DNA from 3 places in the Colwellia meonggei genome. Region 2 is predicted to be linked to each of the others. Evidence: predicted binding sites of a transcription regulator. Region 2 holds the regulator's gene; each other region holds the start of a gene.

Region 1 (3,285 bases), 130 kb from region 2:
TTTCATGACTTACAAAGAACGAACATGTACTTGCGTTATTGCCCATATGGATATAGATACTTTGCTTTAGTCAGGAACAAAAAACTGACCGTACATCGACGTGCATGGATGCACTAATGCCTTGAAAGATAGGATGTCTGAGAAAGGCCTGTACATAAAAAAGGAGTACATCGCTGTACTCCTTTTATTTGGTTTTGTATCATCAACAAGCTTTAGTGCTTAACAAAGTTACTCTTGCTTTATTGACACCGGCTCTGTTTCTTTCGCCTTACCTTGGTTAATGGCAATTTCAACACGACGATTTAAGCGACGATTCAAGCGATTAGTATTCGGTACTAATGGACGAGTATCCGCATGGCCAACCACTAATAAACGTGATTGGTCAAAGCCTGGCACTTTAATAATTTCATGGGCTATAGCAACCGCACGTTTACTGGATAAATCCCAATTTGAGGTAAATAATTCCGAATTAATACCTTGGTTATCGGTATTGCCTGAAATCATAATTTCACCTGGTACGGTATTTAACAATAAACCTATTTCTCGCATAATCGGTTTAAACTGCGGTTGTAAAAATGCTGAACCCGATGGAAATGAACCATTCTCACGAATGCGAATGATCACTTGCTGTCCTAAGGACTCAAGCTCAATCGCACCATCTTGAATTTGTTGTTCAAGTTGGTCTGCTATTTTTTTAACTAAGTCATTCACTTGCTCTTGAGATGCTTGCTCTAGCTCATCTTTAGCTTTTTGCATAGCTTGTGCCGACATTTCGTCTGCGGTACTTTGTGATTGACCACCACGTTCAGTACCTCGCTGCTCTTGTCGGCCACCGGCTGAGGTTTCATCACCAGCTTGGAACTCCAACATTTGTTGGGTCATTTCCATAGTTTGTTGCTGAATAACTTCTATTGGCGTCGGCTCAGGCTTACCGGGACGAAACTCTTGGGCAATAATACTCGTCCCTTTAGGAATATCCTTTACTTCAATTTTATTTTGTACACCAAAGGCAAATTTCATCGAGCCAGCTATTTGCTTAAACTTTAAAACATCCATTTCGGAAAAAGACAATAGCAAAACGAAAAAGCACATTAGCAGTGACATTAAGTCAGCGAATGTTCCCATCCAAGCCGGTAGCCCGGGGGGCGGACATTTACATTCTTCTTCCATACCTTTTCCCCCTACTCTTCAGTGGTACTAATTGTACGTTTGCTTTCAGCAAGATAATTCTTCAATAAACCTTCAATAACACGAGGGTTTTGGCCATCTTGAATACCTAGCACGGCATCAAGAATCAGCTGTTGGTTCATTTTTTCTTCATTTAAACGCAATTTAAGTTTATTGGCGATAGGAATGGCAATAACGTTAGCTAGAAAGGCACCATAAAGCGTTGTAAGTAAGGCTACCGCCATCGCAGGACCAATAGCTTTTGGATCATCCATGTTTGATAACATAGCAACTAGACCGATTAAGGTACCTATCATTCCCATCGCTGGCGCAACATCTGCTAATCCCATCATCATACCGATACCCGTTTCATGACGCTCACTGGTCAAGGTGATATCTTTTTGTAAGGTACCTCGCACTACATCAGCATCGTGGCCATCAACAAGCATATCAACACCTTTCTGCATAAAGGCATTCGAAATTTCAGCTTCTTCTAATGCTAAAAAGCCACCTTTACGTGCTGCATCAGCCATTTCAACTGACTTTTCAATAAGCTCATCAGGTTGTTCAATTTTAAATAAGAACGCCTTTCCGGCAATTTTTCCGATAGTGAAAAACTGTCCCATATTATAATTAGAAAGCACGACAAATATTGATCCACAAAAAACAATCAATATCGATTGAGTATCAACGAACATATTAATGTCGCCACCTAAGATCATTGCCATTACAATAAAGCCAATAGCGCCAACCATTCCCAATAGCGTTGCTAAATCCACAAATGCCTCCAATAAATTCTTTAGATATACTCGCTAAGTTGATAATACCTGATGAATAGGTGTTAGGCGAATACTTATATTTTTCCGTATACTCGTATTATCGCCCATATTGTCAATAACTTAACCAGCAATTTTTATTATATTTCCAACCAGCTTAATTTCATCATTAATTGACCCAGCGCCTAAGCTAAGGTAAGTTTGCGCCTAGAGTTCATATCAGGCTGAAAAAAGTCCATGGCAAGAAAGAAAATCGAGAATTTAAGCTTCGAAGAGTCCTTAGCTGAATTAGAAAATATTGTACAAAATTTAGAACAAGGCGAGCTTAGTCTTGAAGATTCTATGACTTTATTTGAACGCGGCTTAACATTAAGTCAGCACAATCAAGAGAAGCTACAAGGTGCCGAGCAGCAAATTAATATTCTGCTTGAAAAAAATGGCAAAGCACAACTGGAATCATTTGTTGTTGATGAGAATAATACCAGTGACTAAACTTACCAATATTGAGCGAGTACAAGCACGCATTGATGATTACTTAATCAGTAAACTCGACAACTTGCCGATTAATGATGAAAAACTACACGCCGCCATGCGTTATGGTTTGCTCATTGGTGGTAAGCGCATGCGCCCTTATCTTGCATATATCACAGGCGAAGCACTGAATGCGAAACAAAGTGATATTGATGGTGTTGCCGCAGCATTAGAATGTATTCATGCTTACTCACTACTACATGACGATTTACCCGCGATGGACGATGATGACTTACGTCGTGGGCAACCAACTTGCCATAAAGCATTTGACGAAGCGACAGCTATTCTTGCTGGCGACAGTCTACAAACTTTAGCGTTTGATATTATTGCTAATCACCCATTTTCAGCTGACATTGCGGCAAAACGTATCGAACTATTGCGACTCTTGGTAAATGCCAGTGGCTACCAAGGTATGTGCGGCGGACAAGCCCTTGATTTAGCCGCTACTGGTAAAGCAATTTCATTACAAGAATTAGAAACCTTACATTCATTAAAAACTGGCGCATTACTCGAAGCGTCAGTGATGATGGCTGCACAATGCAGCACAATAGCTTCAGACAACGATAAAAAACAATTGGCTCACTTTGCCAAGCTTATTGGTCTTGCATACCAAGTTCGTGACGACATTATTGACATAACGTCAACAGAAGAAGAGCTAGGAAAACCTGCAGGTTCTGATCTTGAAGCTAATAAAAGCACCTACCCAGCATTACTTGGTTTAGCGGGTGCGCAAGAAAAAGCTGACAACTTATATCAACAAGCGCTTCAAGCTTTAGCGACTTTGCCCTACAATACACAGAATTTATCCGAT
Region 2 (3,285 bases):
TACATAGATGATAGATCAAGCGAGTGGCTTAAGAAAAATGCAAGATTCTCAACAAATTAAAGTCATAGCAGTTTCCGGTGGTAAAGGTGGTGTTGGTAAAACCAACGTTTCGTTAAATACCTCTATTTCTTTAGCTAAATTAGGCAAACGAGTGTTAGTGCTTGATGCTGATTTAGGTCTTGCTAACGTTGACGTGATGTTAGGCTTACGCGTACAACGTAATTTATCTCATGTATTATCTGGTGAATGTGAACTTGATGATATTATTATCCAAGGCCCAGGTGGCATAAATATAATTCCAGCGACATCAGGCACGCAATCTATGGTGGATTTAACACCTTCTGAACATGCTGGGCTGATTCGTGCATTTAGTGATATGCATACGAAGTTTGACGTTTTGATTGTTGATACCGCTGCAGGTATCTCTGATATGGTGTTGAGTTTTTGCCGAGCATCACAAGACGTATTATTGGTGGTATGTGATGAACCTACCTCAATTACCGATTGTTACGCACTCATGAAGTTACTGAGTCGTGATCATGGTGTATTTAAATTTAAAGTTGTTGCCAATATGGTACGAAGCCCGAAAGAAGGGCAGCAGCTATTTGCAAAACTTTCAAAAGTTACGGATCGATTTTTAGATGTAGCGTTAGAGCTTGTCGCGGTAATACCGTTTGATGAAAATATTCGTAAATCTGTTAGGAAACAACAAGCAATTGTTGAAGCCTTTCCTGAATCGCCAGCTTCAATGGGCTTTAAAGCACTAGCTAACAACTTAATGAGTTGGCCAGTACCGCAACAACCTTCGGGTCACCTAGAGTTCTTTATCGAGCAATTGTTAGAACACTAACCAACAAAGCGAGCGAGTTAGAGTGGTTAAATTACATGCTTACAGTGTTGATAAATCTGCTTTATTAGAACAGCATACTGTCTTAGTAAAACGTATTGCTTACCATTTACTTGCTCGTTTACCTGCCAGTGTTATCGTTGACGATCTTATTCAATCGGGAATGATCGGGCTTTTAGAAGCAGCAAATAATTTTGATAACAGCAAAGGGGCAAGTTTTGAAACCTTCGCTGGTATTCGAATTCGTGGCGCTATGCTAGACGAAATCCGCCGTGGCGACTGGGTGCCGCGCTCAGTTCACAAAAATAGCCGTATGATCAGTGAAGCTATAAAAAGCTTAGAAGCAGAATATGGTCGTGATGTTACGGATGCTGAAGTCTCTGAAAAACTTGAAATTTCATTAAATGACTACCATCATATGCTTAATGAAGTTAGTTCAGGTAAAATATTAGGCATAGAAGATCTTGGGGTTAGTGAAGATGCGCTTGATTTAGCTGAAAGCCATCATCAAGATGACCCATACGCTAGTATTGAACAAAGCGTCTTTAAAAAGTCTTTAGCTGAATGTATTTCTACTTTACCCGAGCGAGAAGCTTTAGTACTGTCTCTGTATTACGATGAAGAATTAAACCTTAGGGAAATAGGCCAAGTGCTTGATGTTAGTGAATCAAGGGTAAGCCAAATACATAGCCAGGCGATGCATCGTTTAAAAGCACGTATGCAATCATGGCAAAGTTAAGTAGAATAACGTTATTGTTAGAATTTTAAATGTTCTCACCGGAGGGTGCCTTGGATAAAAATATGAAAGTACTTGTTGTTGATGATTTCTCAACAATGAGACGTATAATCAAAAATTTGTTACGCGATATTGGCTTCACTAACATTTCAGAGGCTGATGATGGTAGTACCGCATTGCCTATGTTGAAAGAAGGTGATTACGATTTTGTTGTTACTGACTGGAACATGCCAGGTATGCAAGGGATTGATTTACTAAAAGCAATTAGAGCTGACGCGAAATTGTCTCATATTCCAGTGTTAATGGTGACAGCCGAAGCGAAAAAAGAGCAAATTGTCATGGCGGCACAAGCGGGTGTTAATGGTTACATTGTTAAGCCATTCACTGCAGCAACACTAAATACTAAGCTCGACAAAATTTTTGAGCGCCTTGGTTAATCAATAATTTTGCTACGCAAGGACTTCACATGACTACAAATGCAAATGTCGATGTTTCGTTGGAACAAGCTAAATTACTGGTTGAATACCTAGAGACGGACCAGCAAGACAAAGCAAACGAATTGATTGCGGAAATTCAAAATCCAATCAACTCAGAGTTGTTTGCAGAAATAGGTAAGCTAACCCGTCAACTTCATGACTCATTAAACAACTTTCAAGTCGACAGTCGGTTGAATGATCTCGCTACGGCTGATATACCTGATGCTAAAGAGCGACTGAATTTTGTTATAAGTCGTACAGAAGAAGCCGCTAATAAAACCATGGATGCGGTGGAGTCTATTTTTCCTGTCGTAGACAATATTCAGCAACAAATTAGTACAGTCAATCCAATGTGGCAGAAGCTAATGCATAACGATCTCGATGTTGGTGAATTTAAAGCATTATGTCGTGATATTGACACTTTGCTTAAAACCACAGAGAAAGAAACTGGCCATATGCATAGTTTGATGACTGACGTGTTAATGGCACAAGACTTCCAAGATTTGACTGGGCAAGTTATACGCAAAGTTATTGATTTAGTGCATGAAGTTGAAGAAAGCTTAATTAATATGCTAACGGCTTTTGGTATCTCATCGGAAGAAGCAAAAGCAGCTAGCAGACCAAGCGTAGGTGAAAACTTAGTTGAAGGCCCAATTGTAAATACTGAAAATCGCACTGATGTTGTCTCAGATCAGGATGACGTTGATGACTTATTATCAAGTTTAGGTTTCTAATAGGAGTTATTGAATGTCATTTGAACAAGATGAAGAAATTCTTCAGGATTTTTTAATCGAAGCTGGAGAAATACTTGAGAGCTTGTCGGAGCAATTAGTCGAACTTGAAAATGATCCTGATAATGCTGATTTATTAAATGCTATTTTTAGAGGTTTTCACACTGTTAAAGGCGGTGCTGGTTTTTTATCATTAACTAATTTAGTTGATGCTTGTCATGGTGCTGAAAATGTATTCGATACCTTAAGAAATAATCAGCGTGCAGTAACATCAGAGTTAATGGACGTTATTTTACAGGCGCTTGATACGATCAATGAAATGTTTGCACAAGTGCAAAATCAAGAGCCACTTTCAACAGCAGATCCACAACTCCTAGCAGAATTACATCGTTTATCTGAGCCCGAAGGTAATGAAGCTGCGGCTCAAGAAATTGTAGCGGAACCTGAAGTTGAGCCTGAGCCTGCAGTTGCCGAACCGGCGGCAGGTTCAAGCGA
Region 3 (3,285 bases), on a different contig from region 2:
TAATGCAGAAAATGCTTGAAATAACATCAAAATCGATATACTGTACATTCATACAGTATATTGAGGTGACAGCTATGTTGAATATAAACAAACTAAATTTACATATAGATAACAACAACTTAATTGCCATAACTTTAGTTAAACCAACAACAAAACCAACTAAAAACACCCAATGGTGCAATGTTGTTAACGTTTCAAGCACTTACGATATATCTAAGAATTACCAATCAATTTGCCAAAACTACCATGCCGATCACAAGTGGATTTTAATGGTTAATCCTGACGAAAAACCACTAGAGCAGCTTTCTGCCAGCGGAAAAATCAACCCTGAAAGAATTTTAAAAGTGAATGCAAATAAGGTGAATATAAATTTTCTTCATATTAAGAGCACTTTATTAAAAGGCACTTGCTCAGCAATTATTTTGACTAAAGCAGTGTTCACACAGGCAGAGTTAAACGAATTAAGCCAATGTGCAGAGCAAGGAAAAACTCAATGTATATTGCTGCAACATAGTAATACCGAACAGCAAAATAAATTACATTAATCATTGCAGTAGAGCCTGGGGTAATTATTAAAGATAAAATTTCTAAACGTTACTTCTAATGCGACGTAACAGATTTACTAAGCAGTAGTAATCTGTTGTGATAAACTGCCTTTTTTTGTTAGAAAGTAGATTTTTTATGTTATGCCCTTGCGGCTCAGAACGAGCTTTTACCTCCTGCTGTCAGCAATATATTATAGGCGACAGCACGGCAAGAACTCCTGAACAACTTATGCGTTCACGATACTCGGCCTATGCGAGTATGCATGCCAACTATATCTACAACACTTATGCTGCTAGCAGTAGAATTTCACAATCAGTTGCGGATATTGAACAATGGGCTGCAGAAACTAAGTGGTTAAAGTTAGTCATTCATATGTGCAGTGATTTTAGTGCTCAGTTATCTGTTACAGAGCCAGCACAAGTTGAGTTTTCAGCTTACTACTTACATCAAGGACAAATTTGGCAAATGCGAGAATGTTCAAACTTTCTATATGAAGATGGACGTTGGTATTATCTTGACGGTAATGTCTCGGATAGCGACACAATTGATAAGCCAAAACGAAATGACAGCTGTTTTTGTGGCAGTAGTAAAAAGTTTAAACAGTGTTGTGCAAAAAGCTTTTAAGCTTGCATCTTCATTAAGGGTGATTTAACGATAGTGGTTTGTACTGCTGCCAACCACGCTTTGGCATTAAAGTCAGCTCTTTGCTGCAGCGTATTTTCTGAAGATTGAGCAAGTTGGCTATGTTTTTGTTGGCAATACAAACTAGTATTAGCCATAACATCATGAGCAATATGGTTAACATTATCACGAAATGCTAACGGTTTAGGTTGTAATGCATTTGATAAATGTAGTTGCTCAAGTTGTTTTTCTTCAACTAAGCTTGCTTGATTAAATGCCGGTAACTCGTCCATATCAGCAAGCGCCAAAGGTGCTTCATTAGGTAGTTGAAACTCTTTACGTAATTGCGCTGTTGAAGTTATTTTTTCCGGTGCTTCTTCTCGAGGAAGTTTAAACTGGCTATGGGCTCTAACATCATCTGCTAGCATAGCGAGTAATAATGAGAAATCTGAACGACGTGCACTATGAACACTATCATTAAGCTGTTCGCCTAATTGCAGTTCATGGGTCAATATCTCACTTGATAAAGCGTCTACAGCCAAAATTTTCTACTTATTTATTCTCGATAGTATATCTATCGGCACAAGTAGCATTTACTTTAGGAGATTTAGTAAAATAATTTAACTTTCTTCATATTTTACAATGAGCTGGTGAATTAATAGACATTATTCAGATAGTTGTTTTATTGGCCATGATAAAATAAAGCAAGCACCACCATTTTTACCATCTACAACCGATGCACTGCCGCCGTGCCATTCCATAATTCGGCACACTATTGCTAACCCTAATCCAAAGCCGCCAGTTTCACGGTTTCTCGATAAATCACCACGAGAAAAAGCATCGAAAATTGTGCATTTAAAATCATCACACACGCCATCACCATTATCTGTGACACGAATTTGGCAAATTTCATCGTTTTGTTCGACAGCAATATCAATTTCACCTTTACCATATTTTATGGCATTAGAAATATAGTTGTTTAATGCACGGCTAATAAAATGTCGGTCGACATCAACCTTAGTATCTATAAGCTTACTGCTAATATTAAATTTTTGTTCAAACTGCTGATAATTACTAACTTGCTGTTTAACTATGTCGACAATTGATTCTTGAGTAAAATTAAGTTCAGGTTTGTCATTATCAAAGCTCGCATATATCAGCATTTCACTGATCAGTTGCTCAAGTTCACAAATGTCTTGGCTAATAGCCGTGCGATACTTCTCCTGCTTTGCCTTGTCATCAGTGCAGGCTAGCATTTGCAAAGCAAACTTTGACCTTGCTAATGGCGTTCTCAATTCATGGGCAACAGCAGTTGAAAGTTCTTTATGAGCATCTATCAATCGTTTAATTCTCCCCGCCATAGAATTAAACGCTGTGAACATAGGAGCTGTCATCGTTGATCTGGCTTTAGGAACGGCAATGTCGAAACTGCCTTGACCAAACTCAACAGCACTTTTTCTTAATTGATCTAAATCTCTTGATAATGGCCGTAACCAAAAAAATAATAAGCATGCTAAGCTCGCCAGCAATACTACTCTTACTAAAGCTTCAGCTCTTGGTCTAGTTGGCATTTTTGCTGGACCGAGAACAATAACAGAATCTGAGTTCTCAAGACGATGATGAATTTCTACAGCATCATTGTCATAATAAATATGAGTATTTTCTTGGCTTATAAGATCGTGTTCATGGTAGCTTATCTTTTCGACATCTTGCTTGGACAATAATTTTAACGGCATTTGCCATTGTTCAGCCGCACCGGCAATGATCTCCTGCCATTCTTCTTGCGGGTGTTTTTCCAAATAATTAGAAAGTGCAAACAACATGCTTTTATAGCCAGTATAGGACTCTATATCTTGCTCAAGATAAGAACTCCACACTTCATCAAGCATCCAGGAGAATACGATAAAGATGGATATTATCAAAAAATATAAGCTAAAAAAGGAACGACCGAGTTTCATTGAAATGCCTAAGAAAAGAAAATTTTAGCAGGCAAAGATAATATTCCTATTGCCTGCTTGTGTAACAACCTAACAGTTAATTCCAGGCATCTGGAACAAATAAATAGCCTTGTCCCCAAATGGTTTTAATTCTAAATGGCGTTTCATTACTGTCATGTAG

Evidence for each region. Region 2 encodes FliA, which starts transcription of late flagellar genes. Its sites were predicted from a motif close to CTAAAGNTNNNNNNNNNNNNGCCGATA; they were not measured.
Region 1: a site for FliA is predicted at 2,045-2,071, ahead of pomA (flagellar motor protein PomA). Genes of this name have one in related genera too.
Region 3: a site for FliA is predicted at 1,743-1,769, ahead of AC27E9_RS10675 (VC2046/SO_2500 family protein). Genes of this name have one in related genera too.

The regions. Positions count from the first base shown of each region.
Region 1 covers NZ_BAAJLZ010000001.1:722,172-725,456, reverse strand. The annotation lists gene AC27E9_RS03230 (flagellar motor protein MotB) at 229-1,170, opposite strand; gene pomA (flagellar motor protein PomA) at 1,182-1,946, opposite strand; gene xseB (exodeoxyribonuclease VII small subunit) at 2,181-2,435, shown strand; gene ispA ((2E,6E)-farnesyl diphosphate synthase) at 2,428-3,285, shown strand, end outside.
Region 2 covers NZ_BAAJLZ010000001.1:856,058-859,342, forward strand. The annotation lists gene AC27E9_RS03835 (MinD/ParA family protein) at 8-850, shown strand; gene AC27E9_RS03840 (RNA polymerase sigma factor FliA) at 873-1,586, shown strand; gene cheY (chemotaxis response regulator CheY) at 1,637-2,020, shown strand; gene AC27E9_RS03850 (protein phosphatase CheZ) at 2,050-2,793, shown strand; gene AC27E9_RS03855 (chemotaxis protein CheA) at 2,807-3,285, shown strand, end outside.
Region 3 covers NZ_BAAJLZ010000003.1:489,655-492,939, reverse strand. The annotation lists gene AC27E9_RS10685 (hypothetical protein) at 75-545, shown strand; gene AC27E9_RS10680 (YchJ family protein) at 682-1,170, shown strand; gene AC27E9_RS10675 (VC2046/SO_2500 family protein) at 1,167-1,709, opposite strand; gene AC27E9_RS10670 (ATP-binding protein) at 1,833-3,125, opposite strand; gene AC27E9_RS10665 (response regulator) at 3,202-3,285, opposite strand, start outside.